One region of the Comamonas sp. 17RB genome, then DNA from elsewhere that is predicted to be linked to it. Evidence: riboswitches for the same ligand, from Rfam matches in the RefSeq annotation. Region 1 holds a riboswitch; the other holds the start of a gene.
The links. A riboswitch is a leader RNA that binds a small molecule or an ion and turns the genes downstream of it on or off. The one in region 1 is predicted to bind manganese.

Region 1 (7,904 bases):
CATGTCTTCAACGAGCGGGCCCAGGAGCTGGTGGGCCTGCCCCACAGCCTGATGCAGGGCGAGCCTTTCCTGAGCGACCTCGTCGAATTCCAGCGTGCGCGCGGCGAATTCGGGGAGGACGGCAGCGTGTACTGGCCGCCCGGCGCCAAGCTGGGTTCGTACAACAACGGCACCTGCCCTGCGGTCTATATCCGCCGCACCCTGGAAGGGCGCTATCTGGAAGTGCGCACCCATCCGGAGCGCAACGGGCGCCGGGTGCGCACCTATACGGATGTGACGGACTATGTGCACATCCAGGAGCAGCTGCGCCACAGCGAACAGCGCTGGCGCAGCATGACGGCGCTGTCGTCCGACTGGTTCTGGGAGCTGGATGCGCAGCTGCGCTTTGTGCTGCTGGATGGCTGCCCCCAGGGCCTGAAGGCAGTGCTGCAAGGGCAGCCGGTGGATGCGCCGGCGCTGTGGTGCCACCAGCCGAACATGGCCGTGGCCCTGTCCGGCAGCCGCGTGGTGCTGGAGGCGCGCCAGCCCTTCCAGGACTGGGAGATGTGCCACCGTGCTGAAGACGGCAGCACCGTCTGGCTGTCCCTCAGCGGCACGCCCAGGATCGACGCCCAGGGCCAGTTCAAGGGCTATTGCGGGGTGGCGCGCGACATCACGGAACGCAAGCAGAACGAGGTCCAGATCCGCCGTCTGGCCTATACCGACGATTTGACCGAGCTGCCCAACCGGGCCGCCATGCTGCAGCAGCTCACCGCGGCGCTGCACCGCAGCCAGCACCATGGAGCCGGCGCCCTGCTGATGCTGGATGTGGACCGTTTCAAGGATATCAACGACGCCATGGGCCACAGCTGGGGCGATGTGCTGCTCAAGGAAGTGGCACGCCGCCTGGAGCTGTGGTGCCGGCCCGGCGATGTGGTGGGGCGTGTGGGGGGCGACGAGTTCCTGATCATGATCGAAAGCCTGGCGCCGGACCTGGCCCAGGCCCATGCGCGTGCCGGGGCCATGGCCCTGAGCCTGATCGGCATCCTGGGACAGGCCTTCGAGTTGCAGGGGCGGGCGGTCCAGCCCTCGTTCTGCATCGGGGTGGCGGGTTTCCAGGGGCTGGAGCGCTCGGTGGACGAAATGCGCCAGTGCGTGGAACTGGCACTGGGCGAAGCCAAGACCCGGGGACGCAATGCCTGGAGCGTGTTCGACCCGCAGCTGCAGCGCACCGTGCGCGAACGTGCGGCGTTGGAGGTGGATATCCGCATGGCCCTGGAACAGGGCCATTTCTTATTGCATTACCAGCCGGTGGTGGATGCCGAGGGCCGGGTGCAGGGGGCAGAAGCCCTGGTGCGCTGGAAGCACCCGGAGCGCGGACTGATTCCGCCCGGGGCCTTCATTCCCGCCGCCGAGCAGATGGGGCTGATTTTTGCGCTGGACCGCTGGGTGCTGCGCCTGGCCTGCCAGCAGCTGGCGCTGTGGGCCCAGGATGCGGCCACGGCCGACTGGACCCTGGCGGTGAACCTGAGTGCCCAGGAGTTCCGCCATGCCGACTTTGTGCCCCGCATGCAGGACATTCTGCGCGACACCGGGGCGCGCGCCGACCGGCTGAAGCTGGAGCTGACCGAAAGCCTGATGCTGGACGAGGTGGAGGACAGCATCGCCAAGATGCAGACCTTGCGCGGCTGGGGCATCCAGTTCTCGCTGGACGACTTCGGCACCGGCTACTCCTCGCTGGGCTATCTGAAGCGCCTGCCGCTGTCGCAGCTAAAGATCGACCAGAGCTTTGTGCGCGATGTGCTGCTGGACGCGAACGATGCCGCCATTGTGCGCACCGTGATCGCACTGGGCCAGAGCCTGGGGTTGGAGGTGGTGGCCGAAGGGGTGGAGACCCGTGGTCAGCTGGATTTCCTGGTGGCCCATGGCTGCCGGCGGTTCCAGGGCTATCTGTTCGGGCGGCCGGCCGAGGCGCAGATGCTGCTGGCGCATGCCGGGCTGGTGGTGCCGGCGGGATAACCATGGGCGGTGCTCGCTGCTGCCCTGCAGGGGATGGGGCGGGCCGATAGAATTTCGCCATGAATGCTTCGCAAGTTGCTGTGCGCCCTGTTGCGCCAGAAGATCAGCGCGCCCTGGACCTGGCGCGCAGCACATTGGCCATTGAAGTGCAGGCCCTGCAGTCCATGGCGGACCGCCTGAACCAGGTGTTTGCCCAGGTGGTGCAGCAGATCCTGCGCCTGCCCGGCCGCGTGGTGGTGATGGGCATGGGCAAGAGCGGCCATGTGGGTCGCAAGCTGGCCGCCACGCTGGCGTCCACCGGCACCCCGGCGTTCTTTGTGCACCCGGCCGAGGCCAGCCACGGCGACCTGGGCATGGTCACCGACAAGGATCTGGTGCTGGCCCTGTCCAACAGCGGTGAATCCGACGAGATCACCTCGCTGCTGAGCGCCCTCAAGCGCCAGGGCGTGGGCATTGTGGCCATGACCGGCGGGCTGCAGTCCACGCTGGCACGCCATGCCGACTGGGTGCTGGACACCAGTGTCGAGCGCGAAGCCTGTCCGCTGAACCTGGCCCCCACCGCCAGCACCACGGCCCAGCTGGCGCTGGGGGATGCCCTGGCCATGGCGCTGCTGGATGCGCGCGGTTTCCGGGCCGAGGACTTTGCCCGTTCGCACCCCGGCGGATCGCTGGGCCGCAAGCTGCTGACCCATGTGGCCGATGTGATGCGTTCCGGCAGCGATGTGCCTGCGGTGCAGCCGGATGCCGACTTCAGCACGCTGATGCGCGAAATGGGCGCCAAGGGCCTGGGCTGCGCCGTGGTGGTCGATGCACAGCAGCAGGTGCAGGGCATCTTCACCGACGGCGATCTGCGCCGCTGCATCGAAGCGGGCACCGAGCTGCGCACGGCCACGGCCGGCCAGCTGATGCACGCCCGCCCCAAGACCGTCAGCACGGAAGCGCTGGCGGTGGACGCGGCCCAGTTGATGGAGCAGCACGGCATCACCTCGGTGATGGCGGTGGATGCCGCAGGCCGGCTGGCCGGTATCGTGCACATCCGTGACCTGATGCGCGCCAAGGTGATCTGATGGCCCACGCTGCTTTGCAATTTCCCCCCGATCTGCTGCTGAAGGCACAGAACGTGCGCGTGCTGTTCCTGGACGTGGACGGAGTGCTGACCGACGGCGGCCTGCTGTTTTCCGAGCAGGGTGAAACGTACAAGCGCTTCAACACCCTGGACGGACACGGCATCAAGCTGCTGCAAAAAGCCGGCATCACGCCTGCGGTGGTGACCGGGCGGGATTCGGCACCGCTGCGTCTGCGCCTGCAGCAACTGGGGGTCACCCATGTGCGCTACGGCACGGAAGACAAGCTGCCCGCTGCCCAGGCCATCCTCGATACGCTGGGGCTGGAATGGCACCAGGCTGCGGCCATGGGCGACGACTGGCCCGACCTGCCCATGCTCAGCCGCAGTGCGCTGGCCTGTGCGCCGGCCAATGCGCATGCCGAGTGCCTGGCGGTCGCGGATTTTGTGACGCCCCAGTCCGGTGGACAGGGGGCCGTGCGCGCGGTCTGTGACCTGCTGTTGATTGCGACCGGGGCCTACCGCCGGTTGCTGGAAGCCTATCTGCCATGATCCAAGCTGTCCGCCGCTCCTGGGAAAGCCTGTCCCTGTACCTGCCGGTGCTGCTGATGGCGCTGCTGGCGCTGGGCTCATGGTGGCTGGTGCGCAATGCGCCGTCTGCGCCCAAAACGGCGCAGGAGCGGTCCGTGGGCCACGACCCGGACTACACCATGGTCCACTTCATGGTGAAGGATTTCGATGTGCAGGGGCGCATGCAAAGCGAAATCCGGGGGGACCAGGCCGACCATTACCCCGATACCGATACCCTGGAAATCCAGAATGTGGATATGCGCGGCTATGCCCCGGACGGTGCCAAGACCACGGCCACGGCCAAGAAAGGCATCAGCAATTCGGATGCCTCGGAAGTCCAGCTGTGGGGCAATGCGGTGGTGATTCGGCAGCCTCTGCCGCCCAAGTCACCCATGCAGTTTGAAGGCGAGTTTCTGCATGCCTGGACCCAGGAAGAACGGGTGAAATCGCATTTGCCGGTGGTGCTGACCCAGGGCAAGGACCGGTTTACGGCCGACCAGCTGGATTACGACAATGTGTCGCGGGTGGTGCAAATGCAGGGGCGCGTGCGGGGGGTGCTGGAGCCCGGGCGTTAATACCGCGGACCGAATATGTGGCCGGCATGGCCGCGCAAAGATCCACGGGAAAGTTTCCATAAAAAAAGGCCTCTGTCAGAGGCCTTTTTTTGCAGCAGAGGTAATGCGGTGGGCTTATTCGCCGTTGTAGCCGCCACCACCGCCGCCGCCATAGCCGCCACGGCCACGCGGGCCCGAGCCATAGGGGCTGCGGAAGCCGCCGTCCTGGCGGCCGCCACCGTAGCCACCACCGCCTTCGCGGTCGCGGTTGTAGCCGCCACCGCCGCCACCACCACCGCCGTAGCTGTCGCGGCGGCCACCGCCGTCGCCATAGCCGCCACCGCCACCGCCACCACCGAAGCTGCGGGGCGGACGGGGTTCCATGGGGCGGGCTTCATTGACCACCAGGCTGCGCCCGCCCAGCGGCTGGCCATTCATGCCCTGGACGGCGGCACTGGCTTCGGCATCGCTGCCCATTTCCACGAATCCAAAACCTTTGGAGCGACCCGTGTCACGCTCCATCATGACCTTGGCGCTTGTCACGGTGCCAAACTGGGAGAAGGCCTGTTCCAGATCATTGTCACGCACGCCGTAGGGCAGGTTTCCTACGTACAACTTATTTCCCATCAATCGCTCCTCAATATCCTTCTTTGTTTGACCTATACAAGCCTTCATCGCACCGCGCGCTGGAAAACGGACCTGCAGATCACCCGCGGGAGTATTCCCGTAAAACATTATTAATGGGGGAGCAAAAGAAGCATTACCGTTGGGCGGGTAAATTTGTGACATTTCTAAACAAAAAAGGAACCCGAAGGTTCCTTTCTTTTCGCTTTGACGTTGAGGCGTAAAAGCGCGGGCTATTTAGTAGCTGTTGCGACGGCCACCGCCGAAATCGCCACCACCACCGTAGTTGCCGCCGCCGAAGCCGCCGCTGCGGGGAGGGCGGGGAGCCATCGGACGGGCTTCGTTGACCACCAGGTCACGGCCGCCGTGGTTTTGGCCGTGCAGGCCTTGGATGGCGGCTTGGGCTTCAGCATCGCTGCCCATTTCCACAAAGCCGAAGCCCTTGGAACGGCCGGTGTCACGCTCCATCATGACCTTGGCGCTGCTGACATTGCCAAATTCGCTGAAAGCTTGTTGCAGATCGTTGTCGCGGAAAGAGTACGGCAGGTTGCCGACGTAGAGTTTGTTACCCATGGAAGACTCCAGGAAAAAAGTGAAAACGCGATGGAGCCCTAGGTGTCCGCAAACGTGACGACGGTAGAGACGCTAACGCACTGGCCTCTGTGATAAGCACAAAAGCTCAAGGCATTATCAATCATAAGAATGCGAGTTTCACAGGGTATAGACAACTTTGTGCTGCTTACAACATGTCATCCGAGAAAACCCGGAAACCCCATTTAAACGCAGTGCACCACGGCGGGGCGGTAGAATGCCGTTTGTCTTTGGGGAGTAGCCCGTTTGGTACGCAAGGTGCCAAAAGCGTGCGTCAACAGACTTGGGGCTTTGCCCTATGGCGTACGCGGTTCTCTTGTTGGAGCTGGGCGAGACCATTGACTACACACCGATCCACGTGCCGGAGTCGGGGTGTGGTCAATGCGCGCTCGCAATCATCCGGCCGTGATTTACACAAGATAACCCCACCATGGACGCTTTCCTTGTTTCTACCGCCATCGTCGCCCTGGCCGAGATGGGCGACAAAACCCAACTGCTCTCCCTCGTACTGGCGGCACGCTTTCGCAAGCCCTGGCCCATCGTGCTGGGCATTCTGGTGGCCACGCTGGTCAACCATGCCCTGGCCGGCGCCGTGGGCGCCTGGGTGACCCAGATGGTCGGCCCGGACGCCATGCGCTGGATCCTGGGCCTGTCCTTCATCGCCATGGCGGTGTGGATGCTGATTCCCGACAAGCTGGACGATGACGGCACGTCCCAGCATTCCCGCTGGGGCGTGTTCGGCACCACGCTGATTGCCTTCTTCCTGGCCGAGATGGGCGACAAGACCCAGATCGCCACGGTGATGCTGGCGGCCCAGTACAGCGGCGCCTATGTCTGGGTGGTGGCGGGCACCACTTTCGGCATGATGCTGGCCAACGCCCCGGTGGTGTGGCTGGGCGACAAGCTGGTCAAGAAGGTGCCCATCCGCATGGTGCATCTGGTGTCGGCGGTCATTTTCCTGGTGCTGGGCTTGCTGGCGCTGTTTGCGCCCATGCTCAAGGATTTGGCATAATTGCCGCTCACGCGCCGATTTGCTACAGCTTGCGGGCGCTTTATAAATCCTGCTAAAGACCCGTCCGACGACATCTATCGACCCGGCCTCGTTTTTAGCGATGCCGGGTTTTTTCATGTCCTTCATCGCCACACCGCAATCCATGCATTTTCCGGATGCGCTGCCGCTGCAAAGCGGCCACAGCATCCGCGACTACACCCTTGCGTTCGAAACCTACGGAACGCTGAACGCCGACAAGTCCAACGCCATCCTGGTGTGCCACGCGCTCAACGCCTCGCACCATGTGGCGGGTGTCTACGAAGGCCAGCCCAAGAGCGAAGGCTGGTGGGACAACATGATCGGCCCGGGCAAGTCGGTCGATACCGACAAGTTCTTCGTCATCGGGGTCAACAACCTGGGCTCCTGTTTCGGCTCCACCGGCCCCATGCACACCAACCCCGACACGGGCGCGGTGTACGGCTCCAGCTTTCCGGTGCTGACGGTGGAGGACTGGGTCAATGCCCAGGCGCTGCTGCTGGACCGGCTGGGCATCCGGCAGATGGCGGCCGTGCTGGGCGGCAGCCTGGGCGGCATGCAGGCACTGAGCTGGACGCTGCAGTATCCGGAGCGCATGCGCCACGCCGTGGTGGTGGCCAGTGCGCCCAATCTGAACGCCGAGAACATTGCCTTCAACGAGGTGGCGCGCCGTGCCATCGTCACCGATCCGGATTTTCACGGCGGCGACTTCTACGCCCATGGCGTGGTGCCGCAGCGCGGCCTGCGGATCGCCCGCATGATCGGCCACATCACCTACCTGAGCGACGATGTGATGAACCAGAAGTTCGGCCGTGCGCTGCGCAACGGCCCGGACATCCAGTTCACCACCCAGGACATCGAGTTCGAAATCGAGAGCTATCTGCGCTACCAGGGCGACAAGTTCAGCGGCTACTTTGACGCCAACACCTACCTGCTGATCACCCGGGCGCTGGACTACTTCGACCCAGCCAAGAAGCACGGCGGCAATCTGAAGGCGGCGCTGTCCAAGACGCTGGCCAAGTTCTTCCTGGTGAGCTTCACCACCGACTGGCGCTTTGCCCCGGGGCGCAGCCGCGAGATCGTGCATGCCCTGCTGCAGAACCAGCGCGATGTGGGCTATGCCGAGATCGACGCCCCGCACGGCCATGACGCCTTTCTGCTGGACGACCCCCGCTACCTGGCCGCCATGCGCGCCTATTTCGAAGGCATTGCCAAGGAGTTCCGCGCATGACCGCCACCCCCACCATGCAAGCACTGGCCCAGCTGGTGCCCCAGGGCGCCCGCGTGCTCGATCTGGGCTGCGGCGACGGCGCCTTTCTGCAGTATCTGCAGCGTGAACGCGGCTGTACCGGCTACGGTGTGGAGATCAGCGACGACAACGTGCTGGCCTGCCTGCAGCGCGGCGTCAATGTGCTGCAGCTGAACCTGGATGAAGGCCTGGCCATCTTCGATGACAACAGCTTCGACATGGTGCTGC
Region 2 (7,904 bases), on a different contig from region 1:
GATGGCATTCATGGGCGTGCGGATTTCGTGGCTCATATTGGCCAGAAACTCGCTCTTGGCGCGGGTGGCTTCCTCGGCCAGTTCGCGGGCGTGACGCACCTCGTCCTCGGCGCGGTGGCGCTGCGCCACATCGCGCACCGATGCGCACACGCATTCGCCCCGGCCGCCCACATCGGGCAGGCGGGAAATCCCCACCTCGATGGGGATTTCCGTCCCGTCCTTGCGCAGGCCGTACACACGGATACCGTCAGCGCCCATCAGGTGGGAGCCGCCTTCCTGGGCAAAGGTATCCCGCTGTGCGGCATACCCATCCCGCGCATAGAAGGGGATCAGCGTTGCGATGGGCATGCCGATCAGCTCCTCCTCCACATAACCGAACATCGTTCCCACCAGGGGGTTGGCCAAAGAGATGCAGCCCTCCGGATCCAGGACCAGCATCCCATCGGGCGAGGATTCGATGATGCTGTGGTACCAGGTCTCGGTGGCCTTGATCGCGTCCTTCTGCCGTGCCAGCTCGTCGGCCTGCCGCTCCAGCGTCCGGGCCTGGGCCTGGGTTTCCTGTAGCAACTGGTGGGTGGCCAGATTGCGCTCCATGATCTCCAGATTGGCCGCAAGCGACGGCATCAGGGCATCCAGCAGCGCCTGGCGGCCGGGGGGGCTGGGCTCCAGGCTGGCGATCTCCAGAACGCCCAGCAGTTCATCCCCCCGCATGACGGGCAGCACGTTGATGGAGCGCGGCGCTGCCTCCCCCAGTGCAGAGCCCACGCGCACATAGTCTGCTGGGGGATTGGTCAGCACAATGGGGCTGCGCTCCACGGCGCATTGCCCCACCAGCCCTTGGCCCAGCGGAATGTACGACTCCTGGGACTGGACCTCACACTGCGCAAAGCCCCCCAGCAGGCGCAACCGGCGATCCGCCTTTTCGTAGAGATACAGCACCCCATGTCCCACACCCAGCAAAGGCGCAGTCAAGGTGAAGAAACGCTGCGCCAGTTCGGCAAAGGTGTGGGTGGCCTGCAGCTCCGCTGAAATCGAGGCGGTATGCGCCTTCACCCAGCGCTGTACCTCCAGCTCGCGCGCAAAGCCCTGCAGCACCGCCACCGCACGTGCCAGTGCACCCACGTCGTTCTGGTAGGCGGTGTGTGGCACTTCCTGCTCCAGGTCGCCGGCGGCGATACGCTCCACCGCCGTGCGCAATTCCACCGCAGAAACGCGGATGGAACGGACGATGAGCCAGGCGAGCAGCACGCTGGACAAGCCGCCCAGCGCCAGCAGGACCATGCCGCGCAGCCGGGTTTCATCGGCCAGAACCTGCACCGCCTTGAGGGTGGCGCGGGCACTCTGCTCCTTGGAAGTAGCGATGGCTTCCATGGTCTGGCCCACGGTGTCGCCCATCGTTCTGAACTCCCGGCTGGAAATGCGCAGCCGGGCCTCGTTCAGGCGGCCCTGGCGGGCCAGCTCCAGCATGTGCTCCAGGGCCTGGCGGTAGGCGGCATAGTTCTGCTCGAATGCCGCCAGTCTGCGCCGGTTGTCCTCCTGGCCGATGCGTTTGCGCAGCTCCGCCACTTCACGGTTGATGTCCGCATGCGCCTTGTCCAGTTGTCGCATGGCATTGGCGTGGTCCGTTTCATCGTTGGTCAGCAGCGCATCGCGCAGCGAGCGCTCCATGTCGGCATAGAAGAACTGCACGGCCCGCGCATCGGAGATGCCTTGCAGCTCGTTCTCGTACATGTCCTCGATCTGGTGGCTCACCTTTCCCACCGTGTACAGCCCGAGCATGCTGATCATGGCGGCCATCAGAAGCACCACCGCAAAGGCAGTGGCCAGCTTGGCCGTCAACGAAGAGCGGTGGTAGTGCTGAACCAGTCCGGTCATGGAATAAGCGCCTCTTCTCACGAGCAGTGCAGGGATCCGCTATCGGGGCCGCTCGCCCTGGCGGGGCTGGGGGCAATGGGGGAAAGGCACTCGAAAGCTAGGCGATGGAGCCGATGTCGCCTTTGGCGAGCTCCACGCTGCGTTGCTTTTCCAGCATGTCGGCATGGCTGTCGGCATAGGTCCGCGAAATCTCCTGGAACCGGTCCAGCACACCCAGGAAGGCGTCGAACACATCCGGGTCGAAGTGCATGCCGCGCCCCTCGCGCATGATGTCCACCGCTTTGCCGTGTGGCATGCCTTCCTTGTACACACGGCGGCTGATCAGCGCGTCATAGACGTCTGCCACCGCCATGATGCGGGCCGAGACGGGAATGGCATCGCCGGAGAGGCCCTGCGGGTAGCCGCTGCCGTCCCACTTCTCATGGTGGCCATAGGCGATCTCCTTGGCGTATTTCAGGAAGTCCACCGCCATGCCCAGTTGGTCTTCTGCATGCTGTATTGAATCCCGGCCCAAGGTGGTGTGGGTCTTCATGACCTCGAACTCCTGTGGCTCGAAGCGGCCCGGCTTCAGCAGGATCCGGTCGGGAATGCCGATCTTGCCGATGTCATGCAAGGGCGCGGACTTGAACAGCATGTCGATCACATTGCCATCAAGGTGTAGACGGAAGCGCGGGTGGTCTTTCAGCGCTGTGGCCAGCACCTTCACATAGTGCTGGGTCCGGCGGATATGGTTGCCGGTCTCGTTGTCACGGGTTTCCGCCAGCGAGGCCATTGCCAGGATGGTGACATCCTGGATGGCCGCCAGTTCGCGGGTGCGCCTGTGCACCTCGAAGTCGAGAAACTCATTCTGGTTCCGCAGGATGTCCGCCCCGATCTTGGCCTGCAACTGCGATGCCACGCGTGCCAGCAGAATGGGCGGATTGATGGGCTTGCTGATGAAGTCGGCCGCGCCGACCTCCAGTCCGGTGGTTTCATCGGCCGTGCTGGTCATGGCCGTCAAAAAAATGATGGGGATATGCCGGGTTCTGGACGACTCCTTGAGCCTGCGGCAGACCTCGTAGCCCGACATCCCGGACATCATCACGTCCAGCAGTACCAAGTCAGGAAGTGTTTCCTGGGCAATGATTTCCAAGGCCTTCTCGCCGGAACTGGCGAGCTTCAACTGGTATTTGGCCTTGAGCAGGCCCGACAGAAGCCACAGGTTGTCCGGTGAATCGTCCACCGCCAGAATCTGCGGGCGAAACGGCCTCTCTGTGGTTCCTGCAAGCATCAGATCTCCCTGGTAACGGGTGTCGAGACTCTCTTTTTCAGAATATCTACCATTGCTTACAGCTTGGCAACTTTTTCCCGACAGGGGCCCGTCCAGGTTGCGCTGGAACACCGTTGTGTCCCTCTCGCATGCACTGGGCGCAGTGCACCGGGCCATCAGCCTTGCTGGCACCCGGGAGGGCGGTCATGCCTCCCGATGATCGGCAGAGCCCGGCTTCCGATATCCCTTGGTACTGGCGCCGTGCCGAGGAGGCCTGCGCTGGCGTCGTCGCGGGGAGTCGTGGGAGTTGCCACAGCGGCGTCGCTATGGATGCTGCAGCGCAAAAACTTGCTACAGTGGGGTTCCATGGTTCGCTGCACACTCACCACCACTACCTCCACTACCTCCACGACCGCTGATTGCGGACCGTGTGAAGTGCCGTGAGCGATCGGTCGATCCACTTCCCAGGCCCGCCAGCAATGGACAGGGCTTTTTTTATGCCCTTGCGCCGCTGGCACCACGCAAGGAAATGCATACATGTTTGCCCTGTTAGTCCTCGATGTCCAAGTCGGGCTGGTCCACGGTCCCGAATCCATGTGGCGCTGCACCGAGATGCTGGAGACCATCAACACGCTGATGGCCCAGGCGCGGCGCGCCGGAGCCCCCATTTTTCTGGCACGGCACATCGGTCCCGTGGGCACGCCCATCGGCCCTGGCAGCCCGTTGACCGAACTGGCGCCGGAGTTGCAGCTGGACGGTAGTGAAGTGGTGTTTGAAAAGCACCGCCCCAGCGCTTTTGCAGGGACCGGTCTGCTGGACAAGTTCCACGCTGCTGGCGTGAGCGGCGTGGTCATCACCGGAATGAAAACCCAGTATTGCGTGGACACCACTTGCCGGGCTGCGCGCGATCTGGGCCTGGAGGCCGTGCTCATTGCCGATGCGCACACCTGCGCAGACAGCCCTCAGCTGCGTGCCGAGCAGATCGTGGCACACCACAACGCCACGCTGGCTGGAGCGTTCTGCTCGGTGGTGCCTGCACATGCCTGGAGTTTCCCGGTGCCGGCCCAGGCTTAGCGCACTGCCGCGCCGGCATGCTGAGGCCTGACCCATGCCACCGCCGGCCCTGCGCTCGGAGCTGGTGCGCAGGTATCCGAATGCCGGTGCGGTGTGTGGCGTGCGTTTAGCGCAAAGGGGTATCTGTTCTCATGCGATGGCGCCGGTGCATCGCTTCCATGTGCGCGGAGACCGTCGGGTGCGATCGCGTGTTGTGCTCCCTGTGGTTGGTGGCTGCCCCTGTTTGGCAACGGATGCCGAAGAAAAAAGCCGGTGCCTTGCGGCGTGCGTGGGAACTGAAGAGAGGGAGGGAGGAGACGCTCCCAGGCCCGGCAAAAAGGTAAAGCCTGTGAACGGTAGGACCTGGACTGGAATCAGTGCACCGCCATGCAGCGGTACAGGCGCTGCACGGTTCTCACGCTGATGGCGGATGCCCTGGGAAATCGCCGCATGGCATCTTCAAGGGCCGCGCAGGTGCTGGGGAACAGGGCGGTGTAGTACGCCCCTTCGACTTTGATAATGCACCGCCTCATTGATGACTCCTTGAACGTGATCTGCTGTCTACCGTTTATCGGCTAGTTTGTATCAAACTGAAACAGAATTGTGTAAAGACAGCGTCGGTCAGCGGTTGCTCTCGCTGCAGAGGCCACCTACAGGGTGACAGCGGAATGAAAAAGTCGCTGTCTTCTGGCGCGTCCGCCATGCCCGGCAGCGCAGCAGGGAGCAATGCACCGGGTCCGGCGTGGAACGATGGGCCGTTGCCATGCCACCCCGGGCCATGCATGGGCAGTGCCTTGCCTTGCGTGGCAAGGCTGTTGCAGGTGTAGGTGTGCCGGTGGCTGCAGCCAGGCTGCGCGCGCTATCCATGGCATGAAAACTTCCGGAGGACCCCGGAAGTGCGAGCGATGCGCTGCAAGTGCAATGCAACGCATTCCAGCTGTGAAATAAGGCCTTTGGCGCCATTCGCGAAAAGCGGACACGGCGCGTTTAGACTGCGGGTTCCCTTGGGGAGTAGCCTGCTTCCGCCCTGGAAGCGTCTGCGTCAACACACTCGGCATCTTCATGCTGTGGCGCAGACATCCGTTCTTCGGTTGGCGAGACCATCGGCATGTCACCACGACGCAGGTCGGGCAGTGGAGGCATGCCGTTGTGCTCAGGCCCGACCGTATTCTCAGAACCCCAGATGAACGCTGCTTCCGTCACCCTTTTGGCGCTCGCCATGTCCACGGATGCCTTTGCTGCCGCCATTGGCAAAGGATCCGCCCTTGTGAAACCCCGTTGGTCAGAGGCTGTGCGCACCGGCCTGATCTTTGGTGTCATCGAGGCCATCACTCCGCTGGTCGGCTGGGCGCTGGGCTATGCCGCTGCCGACTACGTCAAATCCTGGGACCACTGGATCGCCTTTGTCCTGCTGCTGGTGCTGGGCCTGCGCATGGTGGTGGGAGCGTTCCAGCACGCCGATGCACCGGAGATGAGCAAGCCCGCACGGCACGGGTTCTGGCTGCTGGTGGCCACCGGTTTTGCCACCAGCATCGATGCCATGGCGGTGGGCGTCGGCCTGGCGTTCCTGGATGTGAACATCACCGTGGTGGCGCTGAGCATCGGGTTTGCCACTTTCGCCATGGTGACGCTGGGCGTCATGGTGGGGCGCCTGCTGGGTCACATCACGGGCCGGTGGGCAGAGGCCGTGGGCGGCCTGGTGCTGATCGCCATTGGTTCGCTGATTCTGTACGAGCATCTGTCCGTCGCCTGAGAACGGCACCATATCCACGGCCAGTGCTGCACCGCCATCCATTGCAGCGCTGGTTCCGTGGATGTGTGAATGTGCCCCATTTTTCGACTGTGCCTGACCGCCACAAAGCTTCTGATGGGCATGCGCAGGGTGGGCCGTAAATAGGCCAAAGAGATATTTATGGGCGCCCATAAAAAATCCCGCTGCCGGCGGGATTTTTTATGAAGAAAAAGTTGCCGACAGCCAATGCGGCATGGTTTCTTGCCGTGCATAGGGGCTTGCGTTTTTATAGCAGGTCCATATTGGGGGCAGCCGAATTGCGTGATTTTTTCAGCGTGGCAGAACGCGCATGGGCCGCACTTTTGCGGCGTCCCAATATGCCGCCGTCACGGATATGGGTGCCATCGCCTTTCCCATTTTTTTCTGTCCTGTCAACCGTCTGCTGCCACCCATCCACATATGGGTATCAGGGCATGTTTTTTGTGCCGAAGTGTTTCAAAAACAGAGGTGTTCCACGCGAATTTTTGTCGGAGAAAAGGAGGACTCTGCGTCTGAAACCAGCGGATGCCATGCACCAATTTATCCGGCAGCGCCACCAAATCCTCGCTTTTGAGTGGTCATCTTTTATTGCGAATGTTCTGATAAAAGTTACGCACGAAGAAGGAGGTCTCATGCAGTACGTTTCCGGTATCTTCAAGCATTCTCCCGAGATAGCGCTCTTCCTTTCCCTGGCCTTGGGGTATTGGATCGGTAAATTCCAGTTCGGTAAATTCCAGCTCGGCGGAGTGGCCGGATCGCTGCTTGCAGCGGTCGCCATCAGCCAGGTGGGCGTGACCATCGACAACGGCGTCAAGTCGATTCTGTTCGCGCTCTTCATCTACGCCGTGGGTTTTGAAAGCGGCCCCCAATTCTTCCGTTCCCTGGGACGCCAGACCATCCGCGAGATCGTCATGGCGGCCGTGCTGGCGCTCAGTGGGCTGGTCACGGTGGTGGTGCTGGCGCGCATGTTCGAGCTGGACAAGGGCCTGGCGGCAGGCATTGCCGCTGGCGGACTGACGCAATCGGCCATCATCGGCACGGCCAGCTCTGCCATCGACAAACTGGGGCTGGCCGCAGACGAGTCGCAGCGCCTGCAGGCCAATGTGGCCATCGGCTACGCGGTGACCTATATCTTCGGCTCGTTCGGCGCCATCATTGTCTGCGTCAACATCCTGCCGTGGTTCATGCGCCGCAGCATCCGCGATGACGCCATCAAGGCCGAGGCCGAAGCCCTGAAGGGCGCACGGGTCTACGGCCACGGCGAGACGCCCGCACTGCCCGACATCGTGGGCCGCGTGTACCGCGTGCAGGTGGGGGCCGGCAAGACCGTTGCGGCGCTGGAGCACAGCGTCAGCGGCGGGCCGATCACGGTCGAGCGGGTCCAGCGCGACGGCAAGCCCATTGGCGTCAGCCCGGAGCTGGTGCTCCAGGACGATGACCTGCTGCTCATCGTCGGCCGCCGCAGCGGCGTGGTCGGGCTTGAAGCGCTGATCGGACCAGAAACGCTGTCCGAGCCCGGCATGGAGCTGGTGGTCACCACGCGCGACATACAGATTGGCGGCAAGGAGTTCGTGGGCCAGACCGTGCGCGCCATCATCACGCTCAGCACCGATCTGCGGCACGGCATCTACGTGCTGGGGGCATCGCGCGGCGGGGTGAAGCTGGACCTCAAGGACGACACGGTCATCGAAGCCGGCGACGTGGTCACCGTCCACGGCGTGCAGGAAGACCTGCAGCGCCTGGCAGGTCGCGTCGGGCCGGCCATCATTCCCAGCGACAAGACGGACTTTGTGTTCCACGGCCTGGGCCTGGTCGTCGGCCTGTTGATCGGCCTGTTCGTGGTGCGCATCGGCGCGATTCCACTGACCCTGGGCGCGGGCGGCGGTGCACTGCTGTCCGGCCTGGCCTTTGGCTGGTACCGCAGCCGCCACATGAACATGGGCAATATGCCCAGCA

Region 2: linked by a shared signal. The riboswitch ahead of mntP (manganese efflux pump MntP) and the one ahead of QM470_RS18560 (TMEM165/GDT1 family protein) in region 1 are both predicted to bind manganese.

Annotation. Positions count from the first base shown of each region.
Region 1 is NZ_JASHHY010000010.1:214,268-222,171, reverse strand. Features, by position in the region: gene QM470_RS18590 (EAL domain-containing protein) at 1-1,998, shown strand, start outside; gene QM470_RS18585 (KpsF/GutQ family sugar-phosphate isomerase) at 2,058-3,065, shown strand; gene QM470_RS18580 (KdsC family phosphatase) at 3,065-3,613, shown strand; gene lptC (LPS export ABC transporter periplasmic protein LptC) at 3,610-4,206, shown strand; gene rbp (RNA-binding regulator) at 4,321-4,812, opposite strand; gene rbp (RNA-binding regulator) at 5,047-5,382, opposite strand; yybP-ykoY riboswitch at 5,621-5,727, shown strand; gene QM470_RS18560 (TMEM165/GDT1 family protein) at 5,831-6,412, shown strand; gene metX (homoserine O-succinyltransferase MetX) at 6,528-7,658, shown strand; gene metW (methionine biosynthesis protein MetW) at 7,655-7,904, shown strand, end outside.
Region 2 is NZ_JASHHY010000005.1:277,459-285,362, forward strand. Features, by position in the region: gene QM470_RS11330 (response regulator) at 1-1,875, opposite strand, end outside; gene QM470_RS11335 (response regulator) at 1,973-3,145, opposite strand; gene QM470_RS11340 (cysteine hydrolase family protein) at 3,662-4,198, shown strand; yybP-ykoY riboswitch at 5,179-5,341, shown strand; gene mntP (manganese efflux pump MntP) at 5,361-5,930, shown strand; gene aspT (aspartate-alanine antiporter) at 6,581-7,904, shown strand, end outside.